4 regions of the Kitasatospora sp. NPDC127035 genome follow, and region 1 is predicted to be linked to each of the others. Evidence: predicted binding sites of a transcription regulator. Region 1 holds the regulator's gene; each other region holds the start of a gene.
What was found. The regulator HrcA, encoded in region 1, represses chaperone genes, less so after heat shock. The targets are predictions, from matches to a motif close to TTNGCACTCNGNNNNNCNGAGTGCNAA.

Region 2: ACFWIC_RS14970 (FmdB family zinc ribbon protein) is a predicted target of HrcA. The motif match lies at 4,221-4,247, and genes of this name have one in related genera.
Region 3: groES (co-chaperone GroES) is a predicted target of HrcA. The motif match lies at 3,176-3,202, and genes of this name have one in related genera.
Region 4: groL (chaperonin GroEL) is a predicted target of HrcA. The motif match lies at 815-841, and genes of this name have one in related genera.

Annotation. Positions count from the first base shown of each region.
Region 1 is NZ_JBHXDN010000024.1:101,200-107,110, forward strand. It holds gene ACFWIC_RS18820 (S41 family peptidase) at 1-1,175, opposite strand, end outside; gene ACFWIC_RS18825 (16S rRNA (uracil(1498)-N(3))-methyltransferase) at 1,304-2,053, opposite strand; gene dnaJ (molecular chaperone DnaJ) at 2,144-3,280, opposite strand; gene hrcA (heat-inducible transcriptional repressor HrcA) at 3,356-4,390, opposite strand; gene htpX (zinc metalloprotease HtpX) at 4,650-5,570, shown strand; gene ACFWIC_RS18845 (hypothetical protein) at 5,601-5,911, shown strand, end outside.
Region 2 is NZ_JBHXDN010000017.1:122,874-128,784, forward strand. It holds gene ACFWIC_RS14955 (penicillin acylase family protein) at 1-534, opposite strand, end outside; gene ACFWIC_RS14960 (potassium/proton antiporter) at 850-2,337, shown strand; gene ACFWIC_RS14965 (MFS transporter) at 2,774-4,120, shown strand; gene ACFWIC_RS14970 (FmdB family zinc ribbon protein) at 4,259-4,555, shown strand; gene mscL (large conductance mechanosensitive channel protein MscL) at 5,186-5,605, shown strand; gene ACFWIC_RS14980 (hypothetical protein) at 5,629-5,911, opposite strand, start outside.
Region 3 is NZ_JBHXDN010000061.1:21,722-27,632, reverse strand. It holds gene tsaD (tRNA (adenosine(37)-N6)-threonylcarbamoyltransferase complex transferase subunit TsaD) at 1-516, shown strand, start outside; gene ACFWIC_RS31500 (hypothetical protein) at 513-776, shown strand; gene ACFWIC_RS31495 (polysaccharide deacetylase family protein) at 903-1,859, shown strand; gene ACFWIC_RS31490 (methyltransferase domain-containing protein) at 1,835-3,034, opposite strand; gene groES (co-chaperone GroES) at 3,344-3,649, shown strand; gene groL (chaperonin GroEL) at 3,780-5,408, shown strand; gene ACFWIC_RS31475 (LysR substrate-binding domain-containing protein) at 5,607-5,911, shown strand, end outside.
Region 4 is NZ_JBHXDN010000066.1:8,644-14,554, forward strand. It holds gene ACFWIC_RS32595 (cold-shock protein) at 414-617, shown strand; gene groL (chaperonin GroEL) at 999-2,618, shown strand; gene ACFWIC_RS32605 (hypothetical protein) at 2,788-3,147, shown strand; gene ACFWIC_RS32610 (ABC transporter ATP-binding protein) at 3,459-4,211, shown strand; gene ACFWIC_RS32615 (FtsX-like permease family protein) at 4,208-5,911, shown strand, end outside.

The DNA.
Region 1 (5,911 bases):
GCGGCCAGCCGGCGACGCTCGGTGCCGAGCACCGCGGGGGCGTACTCGATCGCGTCCTCGCCCTCGGCGTCGGTCACCCAGACCACGCCCTGCCCGCCGTCCTCGCCCGAACCGGGCACCACGCGGGCGAGTCGGCCGCGCACGCCCGGCGACTCGTCCAGGACGCGGGCCGGGCCCTCCCGGTGGGTCAGCCAGTGCACGGTCCCGCGCACCACGACGGCGCCGGCCCGGCCGGTGCGGTCGGGCGCGGCGGTCTCCAGCCAGTGCGCGGCCGGGACCGGACGCGGGCGGCGGCCGGTGCGCGGACCCGCCAGCCGGACGTCGAGGCGCCGCGGCGCCGCGTCGGCCAGGTCGTCCAGCAGCCAGAGGTCGCCCGCGGTGTGCCAGACGACGCGGGTGCCGTCGGTGGCGGCGTTGCGGGCGTAGAAGCCGTCCGGGGAGGAGGAGTGGCGGCGCAGGTCGGTGCCGTCCGGGAGGCTGGACCAGAGGTCGCCGACGCCCTCGTGGTCGGAGAGGAAGGCGATCCTCGCCCGGTCCGCCTCCCCCACCCAGAGCGGCGAGTCGATGTTCCCGGTCAGCTCCTCGTGGATCCGGTCGAACCGCTCCGTACCGATCCACAGCTTGCCGGTCCGCCCGCCCCGGTACCGCTTCCACCAGGCCGGCTCCACGCCGAACGCGGAGACCAGCAGCACCCTCCCCCCGCCTTCGGCCGGGGGCGCCCCCGAGCCGCCCGCCTCGAAGGACAGCCCGCCGACCGGCCCGTACGGCAGCCGTTCCGGCTCACCGCCGTCCAGCGGCACCGCGTGGGCCCAGGTGCGGCGCAGCGAGCCCTGTCCGGCGGCGGTGGTGGCGATCGGCCGGCCGTCCGGGGTCCAGCCGCGCAGCTGGGTCTGGGCGTCGCCCCAGTGGGTCAGCCGTCGGGACGGGCCGCCGTCCACCGGGACGACGTGCACCTCGGGTGCGCCGTCGCGGGCGGAAGTGAAGGCGACGTGCCGCCCGTCCGGGGAGAATCTCGGGCGGCGCACCGGGAGGTGATCGGCCGTCAGTCTCCAGGCCCGGCCGCCGTCCAGCGGGGCGAGCCACACGTCGTTCTCGGCGACGAAGGTGAGGAGGTCGCCGTGGAGGTGCGGGTGGCGCAGGTAGGCGCCGGCGGGGGTGCTTTCGGGTTCGCTCACACCGCCACCCTAGGCACCCGTGCCCGGCCCACGCCCGGTTTTCGCCGACCAGGACCCCCTGTCGGGGGACCGGGGATCCGGGGGTCGCCCGGCCCGCCGCCCCGCTCGAACGGCCCGGTGCGGTCGGCTCAGCTCCAGCGGCCGGTGCGGCCCAGCAGCAGGGCCCCGGCCGCCACCCCTGCCGTGGAGGTGCGCAGCACCGACGGGCCGAGCCGGAACGGCTTCGCCCCGGCCTCGGCGAAGGCCGCCAGCTCCTCCGGGGAGACGCCGCCCTCGGGGCCGACCACCAGCACGAGGTCCCCGGAGTCCGGGAGCACGGCCCCGGCCAGCGGCTCGGCGCCCTCCTCGTGCAGCACGGCGGCGAACGCCGCGCCGGCCAGCACCGGGACCAGTTGCCGGGTGGTCAGCGGCTCGCGGACCTCGGGGAACCGCAGCCGGCGGGACTGCTTGCCGGCCTCCCGCGCGGTGGCGCGCCACTTGGCGAGCGCCTTGGCGCCGCGGTCGCCCTTCCACTGGGTGATGCAGCGGGAGGCCGACCAGGGGATCACCACGTCCACCCCGACCTCGGTCATGGTCTCCACCGCCAGCTCGCCGCGGTCGCCCTTGGGCAGCGCCTGGACCACGACGATCCGGGGCGCCGGCTCGGCCTCGCGGCGGACGGCCGTCACCGTCACCTCGATCGCGTCCTTGCCGTGCACCGCCGCGACGGTGCCGTCCACCCCGAGGCCGAGCCCGTCGGCCAGGGTCACGGCCTCGCCCGCCTCCAGCCGCTTCACCGCCGCCGCGTGCCGCCCCTCGGGCCCGTCCAGCCGGACCAGCACGCCGGGGGCGGCGGTGGCGATCCGCTCGGTCTCGACGACGAACACGGGCGCGGTCATGGGGTCTTCCTCCGGAATGGGTCGGGCGGTGGAACGACGGCGCCCGGCACCCCGGCGACGGAGGTCGCGGAGTGCCGGGCGCCGGAGCCGTCAGCGGCCGTTGAAGGCGTCCTTCAGGCGGGAGAACAGGCCCTGCTGCCCGGGCGCGAACTGGCCGGACGGCCGCTCCTCACCGCGCAGCACCGCGAGGCGGCGCAGCAGGTCCTCCTGCTCGGGGTCGAGCTTGGAGGGCGTCTGCACCTCGACGTGCACTATCAGGTCGCCCCGACCGCCGCCGCGCAGATGGGTGATGCCGCGACCGTGCAGCGGGATCGACTGTCCGGACTGGGTGCCGGGCCGGATGTCGACCTCCTCCAGCCCGTCCAGGGTCTGCAACGGCACCTGGGTGCCGAGCGAGGCGGCCGTCATCGGGATGGTGACGGTGCAGTGCAGGTCGTCGCCGCGCCGCTGGAACACCGTGTGGGCGGTCTCGGCGATCTCGACGTAGAGGTCGCCGGCCGGGCCGCCGCCGGGGCCGACCTCGCCCTCGCCGGCCAGCTGGATCCGGGTGCCGTTGTCGACACCGGCGGGGATCTTGACGGTGAGGGTGCGGCGGGCGCGGACCCGGCCGTCGCCGGCGCACTCCGGGCACGGGGTGGGCACGACGGTGCCGAAGCCCTGGCACTGCGGGCAGGGGCGGGAGGTCATGACCTGGCCCAGGAAGGACCTGGTGACCTGGGAGACCTCGCCCTTGCCGCGGCACATGTCGCAGGTCTGCGCGGAGGTGCCGGGGGCCGCGCCCTCGCCGCTGCAGGTGGTGCAGGTGACGGCCGTGTCGACCTGGAGTTCCTTGGTGGTGCCGAAAGCGGCCTCCTCCAGGGTGATCTCCAGCCGGATCATGGCGTCCTGGCCCCGGCGGGTCCGCGACCGCGGGCCGCGCTGGCCCGAGGCGGCGCCGAAGAAGGCGTCCATGATGTCGGAGAAGCCGAAGCCCGCCGCGCCCGCGCCGAAGCCGCCCGCGCCGCCGTTCGGCGACAGCGGGTCACCGCCGAGGTCGTAGACCTGGCGCTTCTGCGGGTCGGAGAGCACCTCGTAGGCGGCGTTGATCTCCTTGAACCGCTCCTGCGTCTTCGGGTCCGGGTTGACGTCCGGGTGCAGTTCGCGTGCCAGGCGCCGGAACGCCTTCTTGATCTCGTCCTGCCCCGCATCCCGTCGGACGCCGAGTACCGCGTAGTAGTCCGTGGCCACCAAATGCTCCGCTTGTTCCGCCTGTAGAAGTGCTTGCGACTGGAACCACCGTCAGGGTCCTGACGGTGGCCGTTCCTACGACTCGGCCAGGATCTGGCCCACGTACCGTGCCACCGCTCGCACCGCCCCCATTGTGCCCGGATAGTCCATCCGGGTCGGACCGATCACACCCAGTTTGGCCACGCTCTCGTCGCCCGAACCGTAACCGACCGAGACGACGGAGGTGGAATTGAGGCCCTCGTAGGCGTTCTCACGCCCGATCCGGACCGTCATCCCGGCGTCCGCGGTCTCACCCAGGAGGCGGAGCAGGATGACCTGTTCCTCCAGTGCCTCCAGCACCGGCTGGATGGTCAACGGGAAGTCGTGGCCGAAACGGGTCAGGTTGGCCGTGCCGGCCAGCATGATCCGTTCCTCGTTCTGCTCGGCGAGCGCCTCGAAGAGCGTCGCCAGGACCGTCGCGACGGTCGGCCGGTCCCCCGCCTCGAACTGCGCGGGAAGGTCCTCCAGCAGTCCCGGGACCTCGGGGAGCCGCTGTCCGGCGGCCCGCACGTTGATCCGGGCCCGGAGGTCGGCCAGGACGGTCTCGCCCACCGCCCCGGGGCAGTCCACCATCCGCTGCTCGACCCGGCCGGTGTTGGTGATCAGCACCAGCATCACCTTGGCCGGGGCCAGCGCGACCAGCTCGATGTGCCGCACGGTGGACCGGGAGAGCGAGGGGTACTGCACCACCGCGACCTGGCGGGTCAGCTGGGCGAGCAGCCGCACCGTACGGGCGACCACGTCGTCGAGGTCGACCGCCCCGTCCAGGAAGTGCCGGATCGCCCGCCGCTCGGGCGCGCTCATCGGCTTGACCTCGGCCAGCCGGTCCACGAACAGGCGGTACCCCTTGTCGGTGGGGATGCGCCCGGCGCTGGTGTGCGGCTGGTGGATGTAACCGTCCTCCTCCAGCGCGGCCATGTCGTTGCGGACGGTCGCCGGGGAGACCCCGAGGTTGTGCCGTTCCACGAGGGCCTTGGAGCCGACCGGCTCCTCCGTCCCCACGTAGTCCTGGACGATGGCGCGAAGCACCGCGAGTTTGCGGTCGTCCAGCTGGCGGACCTCACCGGCCATGGGCACGCACCTCCGTCTTCACGCGTTGTCCGATATGACATGTGTCCGTTTCGAGCCGCTTCGCCCGTTCCGGGAGGAACCGGGCTTGGCACTCGGAACATACGAGTGCCAGGACCCTACCTGCCAGTGTAAGGCCCGGGTCCGACGGCAGGAACGGCCCGGCCGGAGTGATCCTGCCCGCAGTTCGCGGCGCGCGGGTGATGCCGCGGGCCCGGCCTGGTGGCAGCATCGGAAGCGGACGGCGAACGGAGGACCAGCGATGTCGACCTCGGGCCAGCACTCCCGTTTCGCGCCGGACCGCGGCCTGACCGGCCGGATGGTCGGCACGATGTTCGTGATCGGGCTGCTGTACGTCGGATTCACCGGGCTGTTGATCGTGCTGCTGCGCGGCGCCTGGCCGATCGTCGTCCTGATCTCGGGCGGCCTGTTCGTCGCCCAGTTCTGGTTCAGCGACAAGATCACCGAACGGGCCATGGGGGCGCACCGGGTCACCCCCGAGCAGTACCCGCAGCTGCACGGCACCGTCGACCGGCTCTGCGCGCTGGCCGACATGCCCAAACCCCGGGTGGCGGTCGCCGACAACGACATGCCGAACGCCTTCGCCACCGGCCGCAACCCGAAGAACGCGGTGGTCTGCGTCACCACCGGGCTGCTGCGCCGGCTGGAGCCGGAGGAACTGGAGGGCGTGCTCGCCCACGAGCTGTCCCACGTCGCCCACCGGGACGTCGCGGTGATGACCGTCGCCGGGTTCCTCGGTGTCCTCGCCGGAGCCATGACCCGGATCGCCATGTACGGCGGGTTCATGGGCGGCGGCCGCAACAGCAACGACTCCAACGCCGCGATCGCCGCCCTGATCGTCCCGCTGGTGTCGGTGGTCGTGTACGCGATCAGCTTCCTGCTGACCCGGCTGCTCTCCCGCTACCGGGAGCTGGCGGCCGACCGGGCCGCCGCCCAGCTCACCGGCCGTCCCAGCGCGCTGGCCTCGGCGCTCACCAAGGTGACCGGCCAGATCGCCGCCATCCCGACCAGGGACCTGCGCCAGGCGCAGGCCTACAACGCCTTCTACTTCGCCCCCGCGCTGAGCGCCCGGGAGACCGCCGGCCGGCTGCTCTCCACCCACCCGACGCTGGAGCAGCGGCTGGAGCAGCTGGCCGAGATCTCCACCCGGCTCGGCCACTGAACCGCCTCCTCCTCCGGGAAAGGGACCACCGTGGGAATCCTGGACGCCCTGTTCGGCCGCACCAAGCCCGTGCGGCCCGACCTCGACCAGCTGTTCGGCGTGCCGTCCGCCGCGATCACCCTGGAGGCCGCGGCCGGTTTCCGGCCCACCGGGGTCGGGTCGGTCTGCTTCGCCTCCGTGGAGGGCGGGGCCTTCGGCGAGGTCGAACGGCAGGTCCGGGCCCTCCTGGACGCCGACACCGAGCGCGGCGGCGTCCCCGTCGAGGCGTCCAAGGACGCGTACGGCTACTCCTGGCTGCTGGCCCGGCACGCTCCCGGGGAACTGCCGGAGCTGGTCAACGA
Region 2 (5,911 bases), on a different contig from region 1:
CTCGTAGTCGCCGTTGACGACGCCGAGCAGGGTGTACTCCAGGGAGGCGCGCGACCCGCCCGGGTGCTCGACGAGCCAGGCGTTGACACCGTCCGCGTAGGCCTGGAGGTACTTCTTGGTCTCGGCCGAGAGCTGGGTGTCGAACTCCTTCTGGGCCACCTGGCGCCAGCCCATGGTGCGGATGAAGGAGTCGGTCTCGACCTGGCCGTCGCCGAACATCTCGGACAGTCGGCCCGCGGTGATGTGCCGCCGGACGTCCATCTCCCAGAACCGGTCCTGCGCCTGGACGTAGCCCTGGGCGCGGAAGAGGTCCTCGGAGGTGTCGGCGTAGAGCTGGGGGATGCCGTTGGCGTCCCGCTTGACGTCGACCGGCGCGCTCAGGCCCGCCACCTTGACGCTGCCGTCGACCTCCGGGAAGGACGCGCGGACCGCGGCCACCCCTCGGTAGCCGCCGTAGCCGGCGCCGGCCACCAGCAGCACGACCAGCACGATCACGATCAGACGGGCGCGCCGGAACTTCTTCGAGCGGGGCATCTGGGTCCTTGCGGTCCTCACTGGGGGGCGGGCGGACATGTCAGGAGCACGGGGCCGTGACAGGGCACCACATTAGGCCGACTCGGCTGGCGGGCGTGCACGGGGGACGCTCACGGTGGAATCGGAGGAGGTCAGAACCCGAGGTGACGGGCCGCACAGCCGGGAAACCTAAAGATATGGCAAAATGTTAGACTGCGTAACGATCCGTAAGGGGAGTAATCGGCGCCGGCCGCCCCCGCCCCTGTCGATCGAGCGCTCCCGGCCTCACCGCCACCAGACACCCCGTCCGCCCCTGCCAGCCCGAGGTGCCCCTGCGTGAATGTCGACCACCTGAACCAGCTGCTCCTCGAATTCTCCGTGATCCTGCTGGTCGCGGTGGTCGCCGTGCGCATCTCGACCAAATCCGGGCTGCCCAGCCTGCTGATCTACCTCGGCATCGGCGTGGCGCTCGGCCAGAACGGGCTCGGCATCACGTTCAACAACGCCGAGCTCACCCAGGTGCTCGGCTACGCCGCCCTGGTGGTGATCCTCGCCGAGGGCGGCCTCAAGACCAACTGGCGCGAGGTCCGGCCGATGATGCCGGCCGCCACCGTGCTCGCCACCGTCGGCGTCGGCGTCAGCGTCTTCGTCACCGCCGCCGGCGCGCACTGGCTGGTCGGCCTCGACTGGCGGACCTCGCTGCTGCTCGGCGCGATCGTCTCCTCGACCGACGCCGCGGCCGTCTTCTCCGTCCTGCGGATGGTCCCGCTGCCGCACCGGCTGACCGGCCTGCTGGAGGCCGAGTCCGGCTTCAACGACGCGCCCGTCGTGATCCTGGTCGTCGCCTTCGCCACCACCGGGGAACTGGACTCCTGGTACGTCCTGATCGGCACCATCCTCGCCGAACTCGCGATCGGCCTCGCGGTCGGCCTGGCGGTCGGCAAGGTCGGCGCCTACGGGATCAAGCACGTCGCCCTGCCGTCCTCCGGGCTCTACCCGATCGCCGTCATGGCGCTCACCGTGCTCGCCTACGCCGGCGGCGCGATGCTGCACGGTTCCGGCTTCCTCGCCGTCTACGTCAGCGCCGTCGTCCTGGGCAACGCCAAGCTGCCGCACGGACCCGCCGTCCGCGGCTTCGCCGACGGCCTGGCCTGGATCGGGCAGATCGGGATGTTCGTGCTGCTGGGCCTGCTCTGCACCCCCGAGACGATGGGCTCGGCCGTGGTGCCGGCGCTGGTGATCGGCGCGGTGCTGGTCTTCGTGGCCCGGCCGCTCTCGGTGGTGACCACCCTCACGCCGTTCCGGCTGCCGGTCCGTGAACAGGCCCTGCTGAGCTGGGCCGGCCTGCGCGGGGCGGTGCCGATCGTGCTCGCCACCATCCCCCTGGTCGCCGGCGCGCCGATGGCCCAGGAGGTCTTCAACATCGTCTTCATCCTGGTCGTGGTCTTCACCCTGCTCCAGGGGCCGACCCTGCCCTGGGTCGCCAAGTGGCTGCGGATCGGCGAGGGCTCGATGGGCCAGGACCTCGGCATCGAGTCGGCGCCGCTGGAGAAGCTGCACGGCCACCTGCTGTCGGTGGCGCTGACGCCGACCTCCCGGATGTCCGGCGTGGAGATCGGCGAACTGCGGCTGCCGGCCGGCGCGGCGGTGACCCTGGTCGTCCGCGAGGGCAACAGCTTCGTGCCGGACAAGGACACGGTGCTGCGCGGCGGGGACGAGCTGCTGGTGGTGACCACCGACGAGGTGAGCGAGGCGGCGGAGCGGCGGCTGCGGGCCGTGGACCGTGGCGGCAAGCTCGCCGGGTGGCTGTACGGGCGGGAGTGAGCCCCCGGGCTCATGGGCGCCGGGGGTCGGGGGCGGGGCGCCGGGCGCCGGGGGGGGGGGGGGGGGCGGGTGGCGCCGCCCGGTGACGCCGGCCCGGCCGTCCGGCCCGGCCGACGCCGTGGGGTGTTCGGCCGGCGTTCACCTTCGATCGACAGGACAGTTTTGGACGAGCCCTGTATTGTGGAGGTAAGCGCGCCATCTACGCGCGTATAGCTACTCGGAATGACACACCCAGCATCTGCCTGATGCAGAGTTGGCGCGACCGTTCGGCGGCCGCGGTCCGGCCCTCGGCGACCCCGCGGCCGGCCCGGTATCTACCCCGGTCGACGCGCGAGAGGACGACTCTCGGCGCCGTCGGGGCTTTTTCATGCCCTGCCGCGCTACCAGGCAGTAGGAAGGACCGACCGTGACGGCCCGCCGAACGGTCGACGACACCATGCCCGGGCACGACCTGCCCGCCGCGCCCGGGGACCGCGCCGACGCCGCCCCCACCCGGGTCGGGTACGGCGCGCTGCTGCGCACCCCCGGCGTGTGGACGTTCCTCGTCCCCGCCTTCGCCGCCCGGCTCCCCTACGCGATGCTCAGCCTCGGCATCCTGCTGCTGATCCGCGACACCCACGGCTCCTACGGCACCGCCGGCACCGCCGCCGCCGTCTCGGCCGTCGCCCAGGCCCTGGTCGGGCCGCAGACCGGCCGGCTGGCCGACCGCCTCGGCCAGGCCGCCGTCCTGGTGCCGACCGTCGTGGTGCACGCCGTCTCGGTCGGTGCGCTGATCGCCCTGGCACTCGGCCACGCGCCGGTCTGGAGCCTCTTCCTCGCCGCCGCGGCGGCCGGCGCCTCCGTGCCGCAGATCGGCGCGATGGTCCGGGCCCGCTGGGTGGCCAGGCTGTCGGCGGAGGGCACGCCGCCGGCCAAGCTGAACACCGCCTTCGCCTTCGAGTCCGTGACCGACGAGTTCACCTTCGTGATCGGCCCGGTGCTGGCCTCCGCCATCGCCACCACGGTCAACCCGGCCTCCGGACTGATCGTCGAGGCCACGCTGACCGTCGTCGGCGGGCTCGCCTTCGCCGCCCAGCGACGCACCGCGCCCGCGCTGCACCCGGCCGTTCCGGGCGCCCGCCGGGTCTCCGCCCTCGCCTCGCCCGGCGTCCGACTGCTGGCCGGCGCGTTCCTGGGCGTCGGCACCGTCTTCGGCGCGATGCAGGTCTCCGTCGCCGCGTTCACCGAGTCGGCCGGACAGCCCGGGGCCAGCGGCACCGTGTACGGGATCTTCGCCGGTGGGTCGATGCTGGCCGGCGTGCTGTACGGCATGATCGCCTGGCGGCACGCCGCCCGGCACCGGATGCTCGCGAGCTACGCCCTCCTGGTCATCGGCTGCTCGACGCTCTGGGCGATGCCCAACCTGGTCTCGCTGGCCGTCGCCGGCCTGTTCTGCGGTCTCGCCATCGCACCGACCCTGATCACCGGCTACACGCTGGTCGAGACGCTGGTCGAGGACGGCGCCAAGACCGAGGCGTTCACCTGGCTGACCGGCGCCATCGGGCTGGGCCTGGCGGTCGGGTCGATGGTCGCCGGGCAGCTGGTCGACGGGAGCGGCCCGTCGGCCGGGTTCCTGGTGCCGGTGGCCGGCGCCGGGCTGGGCCTGGTCGCGCTGGTCTCCCTGCGGGGGCTGCTGGTCGCGCCGGGGACCCGGAGCGCGGCAACCGCCGACGCGGGCGCCGCGCCCGGTCCGGGCACGGGCGCGGGCGCCGCTCCGCAGCTGGTGGGCGCCGCCAAGGGCTGATCGCCGGGCGGCGCGGGGCGGCGTCCCGCCGACGGGCCGGACTCATCTCACACCCGAGTCGCTGGACTGATCCAGCGGAATGCCGCATCATTGACCATCGTTAGCACTCATCAGGCGAGAGTGCCAGGAGGAAGACAAGTGCCCACGTACCAGTACCAGTGCACCGAGTGCGGCAACGGCCTGGAGGCGGTGCAGAAGTTCACCGACGAGCCGCTGACCACCTGCCCCGACTGCGAGGGGCGCCTGCGCAAGATCTTCTCCGCCGTGGGTGTGGTCTTCAAGGGCTCCGGTTTCTACCGGACCGACAGCCGCTCCTCCTCCAGCAGCTCGGTGAGCACCGGCTCGTCGACCCCCTCGTCGACGTCGACCTCGTCGTCGTCCTCCTCGTCGGGCGGCTCCGCGCCCGCGGCGAGCCCCGCTCCCGCAGCGGGCTGACCGCCCCGACGAAGCCCGGACTGCCGGACTGCCGAGACAGAACGACCGAACGGCCCGTCGACCCGCAATATGCGGGTCCGGCGGGCCGTTCGCATTCCCGGATTCTCTCAATTCCCCCGAACGGCGCAGAAGTGCACCCGTTCGGCGGAGGCCGGTCCTCCCCGGGCCCGAGTTTTCCACAGGGCAGGGAAAGGGGCTTCCGACCACCGGGCCGGCGGCCCAGAGTGTGCGTCACGAGAAGCCGGCCCGCCGCCACCCGGAAACGGACCCGGTGGGGGCCGGCACCCTGCGACCACCGGTGGTGCCCGTGCCGACCAGGAACCCCTCCCGCCCGCTCCCCTTCCCGCTGCCGCCACTGCCCGCGCCGAGCGTCCCGCCACGACAGCCGGTGCCGTCGTTCCCGCCGATCAGGCGCGGAGCCGGGCGCGGACACCGGCTCCGACAGGCGCTCCGGCAGGGCCCAGGGGCCCTGGCCGTCCTCGTGCTCGCGGCGGCCGTGGCACTCACCTTCGGCCCCGCGCGAGCGGGCCTGCCACCGCCGGAGACGGCCTCCGTCCACCGAACGGGTTGTCAATCAGAGGGAGCTGAAGATCACCCGTAACCGGATTTCGACTTCGTCGTTCACGCGGCATGAAAGGCTTCAAGGAATTCCTGCTGCGTGGAAATGTCGTCGAGCTGGCCGTCGCCGTGGTCATCGGCGCCGCTTTCACCAACATCGTCAACGCCTTCGTCAAAGGCGTGATCAACCCGATCGTCGGCGTGTTCGGCGCCAAGGATCTCGCGGCCTACACCTCCTGCCTCAAGGGGCCCTGTGAGGTGACCGCGGCCGGTGAGGTCACCACCGGCATCCTCATCCTCTGGGGCAGCGTGCTGAGCGCGGTCCTGCAGTTCCTGATCACCGCCGCCGTCGTCTACTTCTGCCTGATCCTGCCGATGACCACCTATGCCGCCCGGCGCAAGACGCCGGCCGAGATCCGGGCGGAGGCCGAGGCCAAGGAGGTCCTCCTGCTCACCGAGATCCGCGACGCCCTGGTCACCCGGACCCTCTGAGGCGAACCGGGCCCGGCCGCCGGTCAGTCGCCGTGGTGCGGCGGGCGCTGGCTCAGGTACCAGTCCAGCCCCCGCCCACCGCTCTCCCCCGCCTCCGGGCGGCTGCCCCAGCCCGCGTCGGTGTCGTCCCGGGACTGCTGGTCCAGCGGGTCCCGGAAGACCAACCGCGCCCGGTCCGCCCCCGCGCCCGCCCGGGCGCCCCGGGCCTGCTCCCGACCGTCCGCCGACACCCCGTCCGCCACGGCTCCGCCCGCCGGATCCTTCTCCACCGCCGCGTCTCCGCCGTCCATGCCGCTCACACCGTCA
Region 3 (5,911 bases), on a different contig from region 1:
GCGATCGCCTTCCCGCGCGGCCTGACCGGCCCCAGGGACCCGGAGTACGACTTCTCCTTCTCCGGGCTGAAGACCGCCGTCGCCCGCTGGGTCGAGGCGAAGCGCCGGGCCGGGGAGGAGGTGCCGGTCGCGGACGTCGCGGCGTCCTTCCAGGAGGCCGTCACCGACGTGCTGACCCGCAAGGCGGTCAAGGCGTGCAAGGACAGCGGCGTCGACCACCTGATGATCGGCGGCGGCGTGGCGGCGAACTCGCGGCTGCGCGAGATGGCCCAGCAGCGCTGCGACAAGGCCGGTATCCGGCTGCGGGTGCCGCGGCCGGGCCTGTGCACCGACAACGGCGCGATGGTCGCCGCGCTCGGCGCCGAGATGGTCTGGCGCAACCGCGCGCCGTCCTCCCTCGCCCTGTCGGCCGACTCCTCGCTGCCGGTCACCGAGGTCCACGTGCCGGACGCCGCAGCCGTGCACGGCGACGTCCACGGCCAGGCGTACGACGCGCTGACCGGGCAGCAGAAGTGACCACCACCGCCGCGATGTGGGAGGCCCGGGCGGCCGACGGACGCGCCGCCGAGCTCTCCGCCTGGGTGCGCGAGGTCGCGTTGCCCGCGCTGCGCGGTACGGCCGGGCTGGTCCGCACCGAGCTGTTCGCCGCTCCGGGCGAGCGCGTGCTGCTGATCACCTGGTGGACCGGCGAGCCGGTGCCGGTGGTCGAGCCGCCCGCCGGGCTGCTGGGCCGTCCGGTCCACCGGTGGTCCTTCACCAGCGAGCACGTGGAGTAGCCCCCGCCCCGCGCCGTCCGACCCCGCGCCGTCCGACCCCGCCGCCCGACCCGCCTCCACCCCCGCCGATCGGCTGCTCGAAGGCCCGACCGGGAACCGAACACGTGACCGTTACCGTGCAAGGCGATGAGATCGCTGGACGGGACCGGGGAGCACGGCGCGGTGAAGAGGCACGGGCGGGGCAGGACGACGACGTACGCGGTGGGGGCGATGGCGCTGCTCACCGCCGTCTCCGGGTGCGGCAGCGGCGGCGGGACCGGCGGCCCGCCCGCCGCGGCGGTCTCCACCCCGGCCGACCGGGGCGCCGCCGCCTCCTCGGCCGCGCCGCAGCAGCCCGTGACGCCGCCGCCGGCCCCCGCCCCCGTTCCCGCCGCCGGGGATCCGGCCGCCTGGGCCAAGTGGAACCTCAAGCCGCTGCCGCCCGCGCCGCCGGCGCCGGCCGACAAGCCGGTGAAGCTCCGGCGGAGCGGGCCCGTCCCGGTGTTCAGCGAGGTGCGGACCACCGACAAGGTCGTCTTCGTCACCATCGACGACGGCGCCGAGAAGGACCCGCGGTTCGTCGAGATGCTGACCGACCTCAAGGTGCCCGTCTCGATGTTCCTGACCCGCGACGTCGTCAAGGACGACTACGGCTACTTTAAGCGGCTCCAGGCGCTCGGCAACCACGTCCACAACCACACCGTGGGCCACGCCCAGTTGAGCAAGGTCACGCCGGAGAGACAGCGGTCCGAGATCTGCGACGCCCAGACCGCCTTCACCCAGCAGTACGGCACCGCCCCGCTGCTCTTCCGGCCGCCGTACGGCGACGGCGCCCACACGGCGGCGCTCAACGACGCGGTGCAGCAGTGCGGACCGAGGGCCGTCGTGCTCTGGCGGGAGTCGATGCAGATCCACGACATGCAGTACCAGGCGGCGGACAAGAAGCTCCGGCCCGGTGACATCGTCCTGGCCCACTTCCGGGGCCCGAAGGACCTCAAGGGCGAGACGATGACGCAGATGTTCGGCGAGATGCTGGCCCGGATCCAGGAGCAGGGCTTCGCGGTGGCCCGGCTGGAGGACTACATCGAGTCGCCCGCCGCCTGAGCGTCGGCCCGGACGGGCTGTCCGAGCATCATCAGCGGCCCGTTGTCGGTCCGGCTGAGGATCACCGTGACGGAGTTCGGGCCTGACGGCTTCAGCTGGCGGCGCAGCTCCTCCGGGGTGATCGCCATTCCGCGCTTCTTGATCACCACCGTGCCGACGCCCCGCTCGCGCAGCAGCGCCTTCAGCTTCTTGATGTGGAACGGCAGCACGTCGGTCAGCTCGAAGGCGTGCGCGTACGGGGTGGCGACCAGCTCGTCCGAGGTGACGTAGGCGATCTTCGGGTCGATCAGCCGGCCGTTCACCTGCCCGGCCACCTCGGCGACCAGGTGGGCCCGGATCACCGCGCCGTCCGGCTCGTACAGGTAGCGGCCGACCGGGCCGGCCTGCGGGTCGGGCAGGTCGCCGCCGGTCAGGCTCGTCCGGCCGGGGAGCAGGGTGGCGCGGTGCGGGCCGGCGGCCCCGGTGCCGAACCAGAGCACCGCCTCCTTGACGTCGCCGTGGTCGGAGACCCACTCGGCCTCGGCGTCGGCCGGCACCGCCTCGTGCGGGATGCCCGGTGCCACCTTGAGCGCGCCGATCGGGGTGCGCCGGCCGGCCCCGATCGCCCAGGAGAGCGGCGGGGCGTACGCCTCGGGGTCGAAGACCCGGCCGCGCGCGGTGCGCCGGGCCGGGTCGGTGAAGACCGCGTCGTAGCCGGTGACGTCGATGTCGGCGACGTCCGCGCAGCGCACCTCGACCAGGTCGGTCAGGCCCAGCGCGGCCGCGTTGGCCGCAGTGGCCGCGCAGGCGGCCGGGTCCCGGTCGACGGCGAGGACCTCGATCCCCGCCCGGGCCAGTGCCAGCACGTCGCCGCCGACCCCGCAGCAGAGGTCGGCCAGCCGCCGCACGCCGAGGTCCGCGAAGCGGTGGGCCCGCCACTCGGCGACGCTGCGCCGGGTGGACTGCTCGACGCCGTCGGGCGTGAAGTACATGAGATCGGCGTCCGCACCGAACTTGGCCCGCGCCCGCTGCCGGAGCCGGGCCTGCCCGAAGGCGGCGGACACCAGCTCGGCGGGGTGCTCCCTGCGCAGCCGGGTGGCCAGCGCCAGCTCCTCCTCCGGCGCGAACTCGCGCAGTTCGGCGAGCAGGGCCTGGCCCCGGTCGGTCAGCAGGGGCTGCAGGTTGTCGGTCTCCACGGGCCCATTCTCCCCGGTCGGTGCGCCGGGACGGGCCGGTGCGTCCGGAGGTCTCGATCACGGGACGCGTGTGCGGTCGGGGGAACGACCCGAACGCGAGTGCGGCTACTCGCCCGTATCCCGGGGTCCGGGGGCGCGCCGTTGGCACTCTGGTTGACTGAGTGCTAACCGCGGCCTATGGTCATGCCTAGCACTCTCCACGGGGGGAGTGCTAACGCGAAGAGGCGTTTCTGACCCCCGCGACGGCAGATCCGCAGGTTCGCCCCTACCCGTTAGTAAGCCCCGTAATCTCCGAAGGGGAGCTCGGACGTGACCACCAGCAGCAAGGTTGCCATCAAGCCGCTCGAGGACCGCATCGTGGTCCAGCCGCTCGACGCCGAGACCACCACGGCCTCCGGCCTGGTTATCCCGGACACGGCCAAGGAGAAGCCCCAGGAGGGCGTCGTCCTGGCTGTCGGCCCGGGTCGCTTCGAGGACGGCCAGCGTCTGCCGCTCGACGTCGCCGTCGGTGACATCGTCCTGTACTCGAAGTACGGCGGCACCGAGGTGAAGTACCAGGGCGAGGAGTACCTCGTCCTCTCGGCGCGCGACGTTCTCGCCATCATCGAGAAGTAAGCAGCACCGAGAAGTAAGACGTCCCGACCCGCCCCGGATCCGTGTCCCTAGTGACAGGGGCCCGGGGCGTGGTTGTTGGTTCACGTAGTCGAGCGGCCGCGACGGCCGCAGCCCCGAGGGAATAGGGAACATGGCGAAGATCCTGCAGTTCAACGAGGACGCGCGCCGCTCGCTGGAGCGCGGTGTCAACAAGCTGGCCGACACCGTCAAGGTGACCATCGGCCCCAAGGGCCGCAACGTCGTCATCGACAAGAAGTTCGGTGCTCCGACCATCACCAACGACGGTGTCACCATCGCCCGTGAGGTCGAGCTCGACGACCCGTACGAGAACCTTGGCGCGCAGCTCGTCAAGGAGGTCGCCACCAAGACCAACGACGTCGCGGGTGACGGCACCACCACCGCCACCGTGCTGGCCCAGGCCCTGGTGAACGAGGGTCTGCGCAACGTCGCCGCCGGTGCCGGCCCGGCCGCCCTGAAGAAGGGCATCGACAAGGCCGTCGCCGCCGTCTCCGAGCACCTGCTGTCCATCGCCCGCGAGATCGAGGGCAAGGACGACGTCGCCGCCGTCGCGACCCTCTCCGCGCAGGACACCCAGGTCGGCGAGCTCATCGCCGAGGCGATCGACAAGGTCGGCAAGGACGGTGTCATCACCGTCGAGGAGTCGAACACCTTCGGCGTGGAGCTGGACTTCACCGAGGGCATGCAGTTCGACAAGGGCTACCTGTCGCCGTACTTCGTGACCGACGCGGAGCGGCAGGAGGCGGTCCTGGAGGACCCGTACATCCTGATCAACCAGGGCAAGATCTCCTCCATCCAGGAGCTCCTGCCGCTGCTGGAGAAGGTCGTGCAGGGCGGTACCTCCCGCCCGCTGCTGATCATCGCCGAGGACGTCGACGGCGAGGCGCTGTCGACCCTCCTGGTGAACAAGATCCGCGGCATCTTCAACGCCGTGGCCGTCAAGGCCCCGGGCTTCGGTGACCGCCGCAAGGCGATCCTGGGCGACCTCGCCACCCTGACCGGTGGCACCGTGATCTCCGAGGAGGTCGGCCTCAAGCTCGACCAGGCCGGTCTGGACGTGCTGGGCAGCGCCCGCCGCGTGACCATCACCAAGGACGAGACCACCATCGTCGACGGTGCCGGCGACAGCGAGGCCGTGGCCGGCCGCGTCGCCCAGATCAAGGGCGAGATCGCCAACACCGACTCGGACTGGGACCGCGAGAAGCTGCAGGAGCGCCTGGCCAAGCTGGCCGGCGGCGTCTGCGTCATCCGTGTCGGTGCCGCCACCGAGGTGGAGCTGAAGGAGCGCAAGCACCGCCTGGAGGACGCCATCTCGGCGACCCGTGCCGCGGTCGAGGAGGGCATCGTCGCCGGTGGTGGCGCCTCCCTCGTCCACGCCGCCAAGGTGCTGAACGACGGCCTGGGCCTGACGGGCGACGAGGCGACCGGTGTCGCAGTCGTCCGCAAGGCGCTGCACGAGCCGCTGCGCTGGATCGCCCAGAACGCCGGCCTGGAGGGTTACGTCATCACCTCCAAGGTCTCCGAGCTGGAGCCGGGCCAGGGCTACAACGCCGCCACGGGCGAGTACGGCGACCTGATCAAGGCCGGCGTCATCGACCCGGTCAAGGTCACCCGTTCCGCCCTGGAGAACGCCGCCTCGATCGCCTCCCTGCTGCTCACCACCGAGACCCTCGTGGTGGAGAAGAAGGAGGAGGAGCCCGACGCCGGTCACTCGCACGGCGGCCACGGCCACTCCCACTGACACCCGTTCAGTGACCGGAGGCCCGGTCCGCGCCCCTCGGGGGCGCGGCCGGGCCTCCGGCGTGTCGGCCGCGGTACGCCCCTGACGGGCCGCTCCGAGGTGCGGCGTCCGGCGCGCACCGCGCCGGTGGGCGAGTTTTACTCTTCAACTATCATCTGAATTTTGCAGATAGCAAAGATTTACTTATATCTTTGAGGCATGATCGAGGCCCGCCACCTGCGCGTCCTGCGTGCCGTCGCCCGCACCGGATCCTTCTCCGCCGCCGCCCGCGAGCTGGGGTGTACGCAACCCGCCATCAGCCAGCAGATGAAGGCCCTGGAGAAGTCCGTGGACACCCCGCTGGTGGTCCGTTCGGGTCGCGGGATGCAGCTGAGCGAGGCCGGACGGGTGCTGCTCAAGCATGCCACCGGGATCCTCGCCGGGCTCTCCGCCGCCGAGGAGGAGGTGGCGGCGATCGCCGGACTGCGGGCCGGACGGGTGCGTCTGGTCTCCTTCCCGACCGC
Region 4 (5,911 bases), on a different contig from region 1:
CGCGCCCACTCGCACCCGTACCGCCGCCGACCGTCCGGCCGTTGAGACCGGCGACGGGCCCGCGGGAGGGAAACATGTCAGGCCGGTGTCAGAATTCTGGAGCGGATTTCGGGCATTCCGTCCGCTATGTCCGGGAGGAAAGGCGGCCTTCCTCCCGATTACTCCCGGGCTGTCCCTTGATCATGCCGGGGAATTCCCAACCGTTGACCCTGTTGCAGAGGGCGTCGATCCGGATACATTCAGCCGCGGTCGACGCAATCGCCCGTTCGCCGGATACCGTCCGGCGGCGTCGGGGGGATTGTGGCGTGCGCGGTTGCGCCCAGGGGGGGTTCCCCGGGCCGGCCTCCAACCAGACCCGGGCCCGCAGACCTGCGGGCACGTGAAGGGCCAGCACAGCACTAGGGGAGTTCGGAATGGCTCAGGGCACCGTCAAGTGGTTCAACGCGGAGAAGGGCTACGGCTTCATCGCGGTCGACGGTGGTGCGGACGTCTTCGTCCACTACAGCGCGATCCAGATGGACGGCTACCGCACCCTTGAGGAGGGCCAGCGGGTCGAGTTCGAGATCTCTCAGGGGCAGAAGGGCCCGCAGGCGGACATGGTCCGCGCGGCGGTCTGACCTTTCCGACACCCAGGAGTTCGGCTCGGCTCATCGGCTGGTGCGCCTCTCGCTTCCCGGCGGGCCCGTACGACACACGTCGTACGGGCCCGCCGGCCTGTCCGGGGGTGCGTCCGGAGGCGGACGGGGACCGCCGGAGGGGCCCCGGAGGGGGGCGTGCGGAGGGCCCCGGAGGCGCTCGCGGATTGCCGATTGGGCTTGCACTCGCCCACCTAGAGTGCTAATCATTGGCGTTAGCACTCACAGCTTGAGAGTGATAAGCGGACCGGGTCGGTGAGGCCCCAGGGAGCGGTAGGGGAAGGGACCCCCGCATACCAGGGCCGTCCGTCGCGGGCACCCCTTGGTCCGAGCAGTCGACCGTGTCCCGGAGGACCACTTCAGATGGCCAAGATCATCGCCTTTGATGAGGAAGCTCGCCGCGGCCTTGAGCGTGGCATGAACCAGCTCGCCGACGCGGTGAAGGTCACGCTCGGCCCCAAGGGTCGCAACGTCGTTCTGGAGAAGAAGTGGGGCGCCCCCACGATCACCAACGACGGTGTCTCCATTGCCAAGGAGATCGAGCTCGAGGACCCGTACGAGAAGATCGGTGCGGAGCTCGTCAAGGAGGTCGCCAAGAAGACCGACGACGTCGCGGGTGACGGCACCACCACCGCCACCGTGCTGGCCCAGGCGCTCGTTCGCGAGGGTCTGCGCAACGTCGCCGCCGGCGCCAACCCGATGGCCCTGAAGCGTGGTATCGAGAAGGCCGTCATCGCCGTCTCCGACCAGCTGCTGGCCCAGGCCAAGGACGTGGAGACCAAGGAGCAGATCGCCTCCACCGCCTCCATCTCGGCCGCCGACACCCAGATCGGCGAGCTCATCGCCGAGGCCATGGACAAGGTCGGCAAGGAAGGCGTCATCACCGTCGAGGAGAGCAACACCTTCGGTCTGGAGCTTGAGCTCACCGAGGGCATGCGCTTCGACAAGGGCTACATCTCGGCCTACTTCGCCACCGACCTGGAGCGCATGGAGGCCGTCTTCGACGAGCCGTACATCCTGATCGCCAACTCCAAGATCGGCTCGGTCAAGGACCTCCTGCCGCTGCTGGAGAAGGTCATGCAGAGCGGCAAGCCGCTCGTCATCATCGCCGAGGACGTCGAGGCCGAGGCCCTGTCGACCCTGGTCGTGAACAAGATCAAGGGCACCTTCAAGTCCGTCGCCGTCAAGGCCCCGGGCTTCGGTGACCGCCGCAAGGCCATGCTCCAGGACATCGCCATCCTCACCGGCGGCACCGTGATCGCCGAGGAGGTGGGCCTGAAGCTGGAGAGCGCCGGCCTCGACCTGCTGGGCACCGCCCGCAAGGTGGTCATCACCAAGGACGAGACGACCATCGTCGACGGTGGCGGCGACGGCGAGCAGGTCGCCGGTCGCGTGAGCCAGATCCGCGTCGAGATCGAGAACAGCGACTCGGACTACGACCGCGAGAAGCTCCAGGAGCGCCTCGCCAAGCTGGCCGGCGGCGTGGCCGTCATCAAGGCCGGCGCGGCCACCGAGGTGGAGCTCAAGGAGCGCAAGCACCGCATCGAGGACGCGGTGCGCAACGCCAAGGCCGCCGTCGAGGAGGGCATCGTCGCCGGTGGTGGCGTCGCCCTGCTGCAGGCCGCCGTCGCGTTCGACAAGCTGGAGCTGGAGGGCGACGAGGCCACCGGTGCCAACATCGTCAAGATCGCGCTGGAGGCCCCGATCAAGCAGATCGCGACCAACGCCGGTCTCGAGGGTGGCGTCGTGGTGGAGAAGGTGCGCAACCTTCCCGCCGGCCACGGCCTGAACGCCGCGACCAACGAGTACGTCGACCTCATCGCCGCGGGCATCATCGACCCGGCGAAGGTCACCCGCTCCGCGCTGCAGAACGCCGCCTCCATCGCGGCGCTCTTCCTCACCACCGAGGCCGTCATCGCCGACAAGCCGGAGAAGGCTTCGGCCGCCGGCGGCGGCATGCCGGGCGGTGACATGGACTTCTGATCCTTCGGATCGGACGGTTCCTCGTCCGCACGGGCGGTCCCCTTCGGGGGGCCGCCCGTGCGGCGTTTGCGGGGGAGCAGGGCGTTTGCGGGGGCGCGGCGCCGGGCGGTTCGGCGGGGCCTCGTGCGGAGGGCGTCCGGGGCGGCGGCGGGTTTGGGAGAATGGGCCGATGGCTTCCCCTGACGACATCGAGACGGCGCTGCACACCGCACGGGCGCTGATTCTGGCCGACCTCACCGCACGGGACGTGGCGGACGCCGCCGTGGTGTCGCTGGTCGAGCAGGCCGTGACGCACCGGCGCTGGTGGCTGGAGCAGTGGCCGGACGGCACCGAGTACGTGCTCGGGCTGGTCGCCCAGGACGTCCAGGACGCGCTGCTGGAGAACTACGGCCGCTGGCCGCTCTGCGCCGAGTGCGCGGCGGACGGGGACCCGCACGCGCTCGGCGTGGAGCCGGAGCTGGGCCCCGAGCCGCACTGGGTCTGCGGCAAGCAGGGCGCCGCGGTGGCGCCCGTCGGGCAGCTCGCCTGACGCCCCCGCCGTTCCGGCGCCGCCCACTGCCCCGGTCGTCTCCGCCGTCCCCTCTGTCGCCGTGCTCCTTGCCGCCCCTGCCGCTTCCCCCGCCCTCCCCCTGCCGGGTTCCCCCGCTTCTCCTCGTCCGCCGCCGTGCCTCCGGGTGCGGCGGCTTTTTTCGCGGCTCCGACTCGCGTAACCTGCATATGCAGTCTACCGACTTATGTCGGGCACTTGAGTCACCCCTTCGGGTGGGGGTATACATACTCGGTATGTAGGGCGCCGCCGGCCGCGAGGCCGTCCGCCCACGCGAAACGAGGGGGAGAAGCATGTCCCAGTCAGATTTGGCCCGGCCCGTCCTGCAGCTGCGGAACGTCACCCGGGTGCACGGGCAGGGCCCGTCCGAGGTGCACGCGCTGCGCGGCGTCGACCTGGCCGTCCACCCCGGGGAGTTCGTCGCCGTGATGGGCCCGTCCGGCTCCGGCAAGTCCACCCTGCTGACGCTGGCCGGCGGTCTCGACCGGCCCTCCGGCGGGGAGGTGCTGGTCGAGGGCGTCGAGCTCGGCGGACTGAGCCGGACCGGGCTCGCCGCCGTCCGCCGTCGCTCGGTCGGCTACGTCTTCCAGGACTACAACCTGATTCCGGCCCTCACCGCCGCCGAGAACATCGCGCTGCCCCGGGAGCTGGACGGCACCTCCGGGCGGATCGCCCGCCGCGAGGCACTGGCCGCACTCACCGAACTGGGCATCGCCGAGCTGGCCGACCGCTTCCCCGAGGAGATGTCCGGCGGTCAGCAGCAGCGCGTCGCCATCGCCCGCGCGCTCGTCGGCGACCGCCGCCTCGTCCTCGCCGACGAACCCACCGGCGCCCTCGACTCCGCCACCGGGGAGGCCGTCCTCGCGGTGCTGCGGGCCCGCTGCGACGCCGGCGCCGCCGCCATGATGGTCACGCACGAACCCCGGCACGCCGTCTGGGCCGACCGCGTGGTCTTCCTTCGCGACGGCCGGATCGTCGACGAGAGCATCGGCCGGGACGCCGAGACCCTGATGCTGCTCTCCAGCCGGAACGGAGCCGGTCGATGAGGCTCTCCGCCCTGCGCGTCGCGCTGCGCATCGCCCGCCGCGACGCCCTGCGCGCCAAGGGCCGCAGCGCCCTCGTCGTCGCCATGATCGCCCTGCCCGTCCTCGGTGTCACCGGCGCCGACGTCGTCTACCGCAGCGGCCAGCTCACCCCCGGCGAGCGGGCCGAGCGGCTCATGGGCGGCACCGACGCGCTGGTCACCGCCTACCGGCCGGGCCGCGCGGTCGAACAGGCCCCGGTCGCCGAGGACGGCGTCCGGGTGCTGGTGGCCGGGGAGACGGCCACCGCCGAGCAGCAGCGCGCCGCCGCGACGGCCCCGGCCGCCCTGGTCGCCGGGTTGCTGCCGCCCGGGGCCGTGCTCCTGCCGGCCACCCCCGGACCCGAGGTCAGCGCCTCGACCCGGGAGGGCCTGTTCACCACCTCGACCGGTGAGGCCGACCTGACGGCGAAGGACTGGTCCGGCCGTCTCGACCTGGTCGAGGGCCGGGCCCCCTCCGCGCCGCACGAGGCCGCCGTCACCCGGGCCTTCCTCGACGAGGCCGGGCTGCGGATCGGCGACGCCACCACGCTCAAGGGCCTGGCGACCCCGTTCACCCTGACCGGCGTGGTCGAGCACCCCGGGGACCTGGACAAGGTGGAGCTGGTCGGCCGCCCCGGCGAGGTGGTCGCCCCGCTCACGGCGGCGATGGCGCCGAAGACCGCCGGGATCACCGCCCCGGTCGCCGACGAGGGCGCCCCGCCGGAGCAGTGGCTGGTGCGGCTGCCCGCCGGTGGACGGCTCGACTGGGCCAAGGTCCAGGAGTTCAACAGGTACGGCTTCACCGTCACCTCCCGGGCCGTCACCCTCGACCCGCCCGCCCGGTCCGCCGTCCCCTACCAGCTGGACCGGCCGGTGGACCTCACGGCCGCCACGGACAACCGGACCGTCGTGCTCGTCACCGTCGTCGGGATGGCACTGCTGGAGGTCGCGCTGCTGGCCGGCCCCGCGTTCGCCGTGGGCGCCCGCCGCTCGCGCCGCCAGCTCGCCCTGATCGGGGCGGCCGGAGGCCACCGCGGCCACGTCCGCGCCGTGGTCCTCGGCGCCGGGCTGGTGCTCGGGCTGGCCGGTGCCGCGCTCGGTGTCGGACTCGGCACCGGACTGGTCGCCGCCGTCCGGCCCTGGGCCGAGGAGGCGGGCGGCAGCCGCTTCGGACACTTCGCGCTCGCCCCGGTCGACCTGCTGGCGATCGCCGGCGTCGGCGTCCTCACCGCACTGCTGGCCGCCGTGCTGCCCGCCGTGCAGGCAGCCCGCCGTGACGTGGTGGCCGGTCTCACCGGCCGCGACACCGTCACCGCCCCCAGCCGCTGGGCCCCGGTCGTGGGTCTGCTGCTGGTCGGCGCCGGCGCGGCCGTGGCGGTCTACGGGGTCGGCACGTACTCCAGTGCCGGCATGCCGGTGGTCGGGAGCTTCACCGCCCGGACCCTCTCGGTACTGGCCGGAGCGGCCACCGCCGAAATGGGCCTGCTGCTGTTCACCCCGATGCTGATCGCCCTGTTCGGCAGGCTGGCCCGCCGGCTCCCGCTCGGCCCCCGGCTCGCCCTGCGCGACTCGGCCCGCCACCGCGGCCGGACCGCGCCGGCCGTGGCCGCCGTGCTGGCCGCCGTCGCCGGGGCCGTCGCCGTCGGCGTCTACACCACCGGTACCGACGCGCAGGAACGCGCC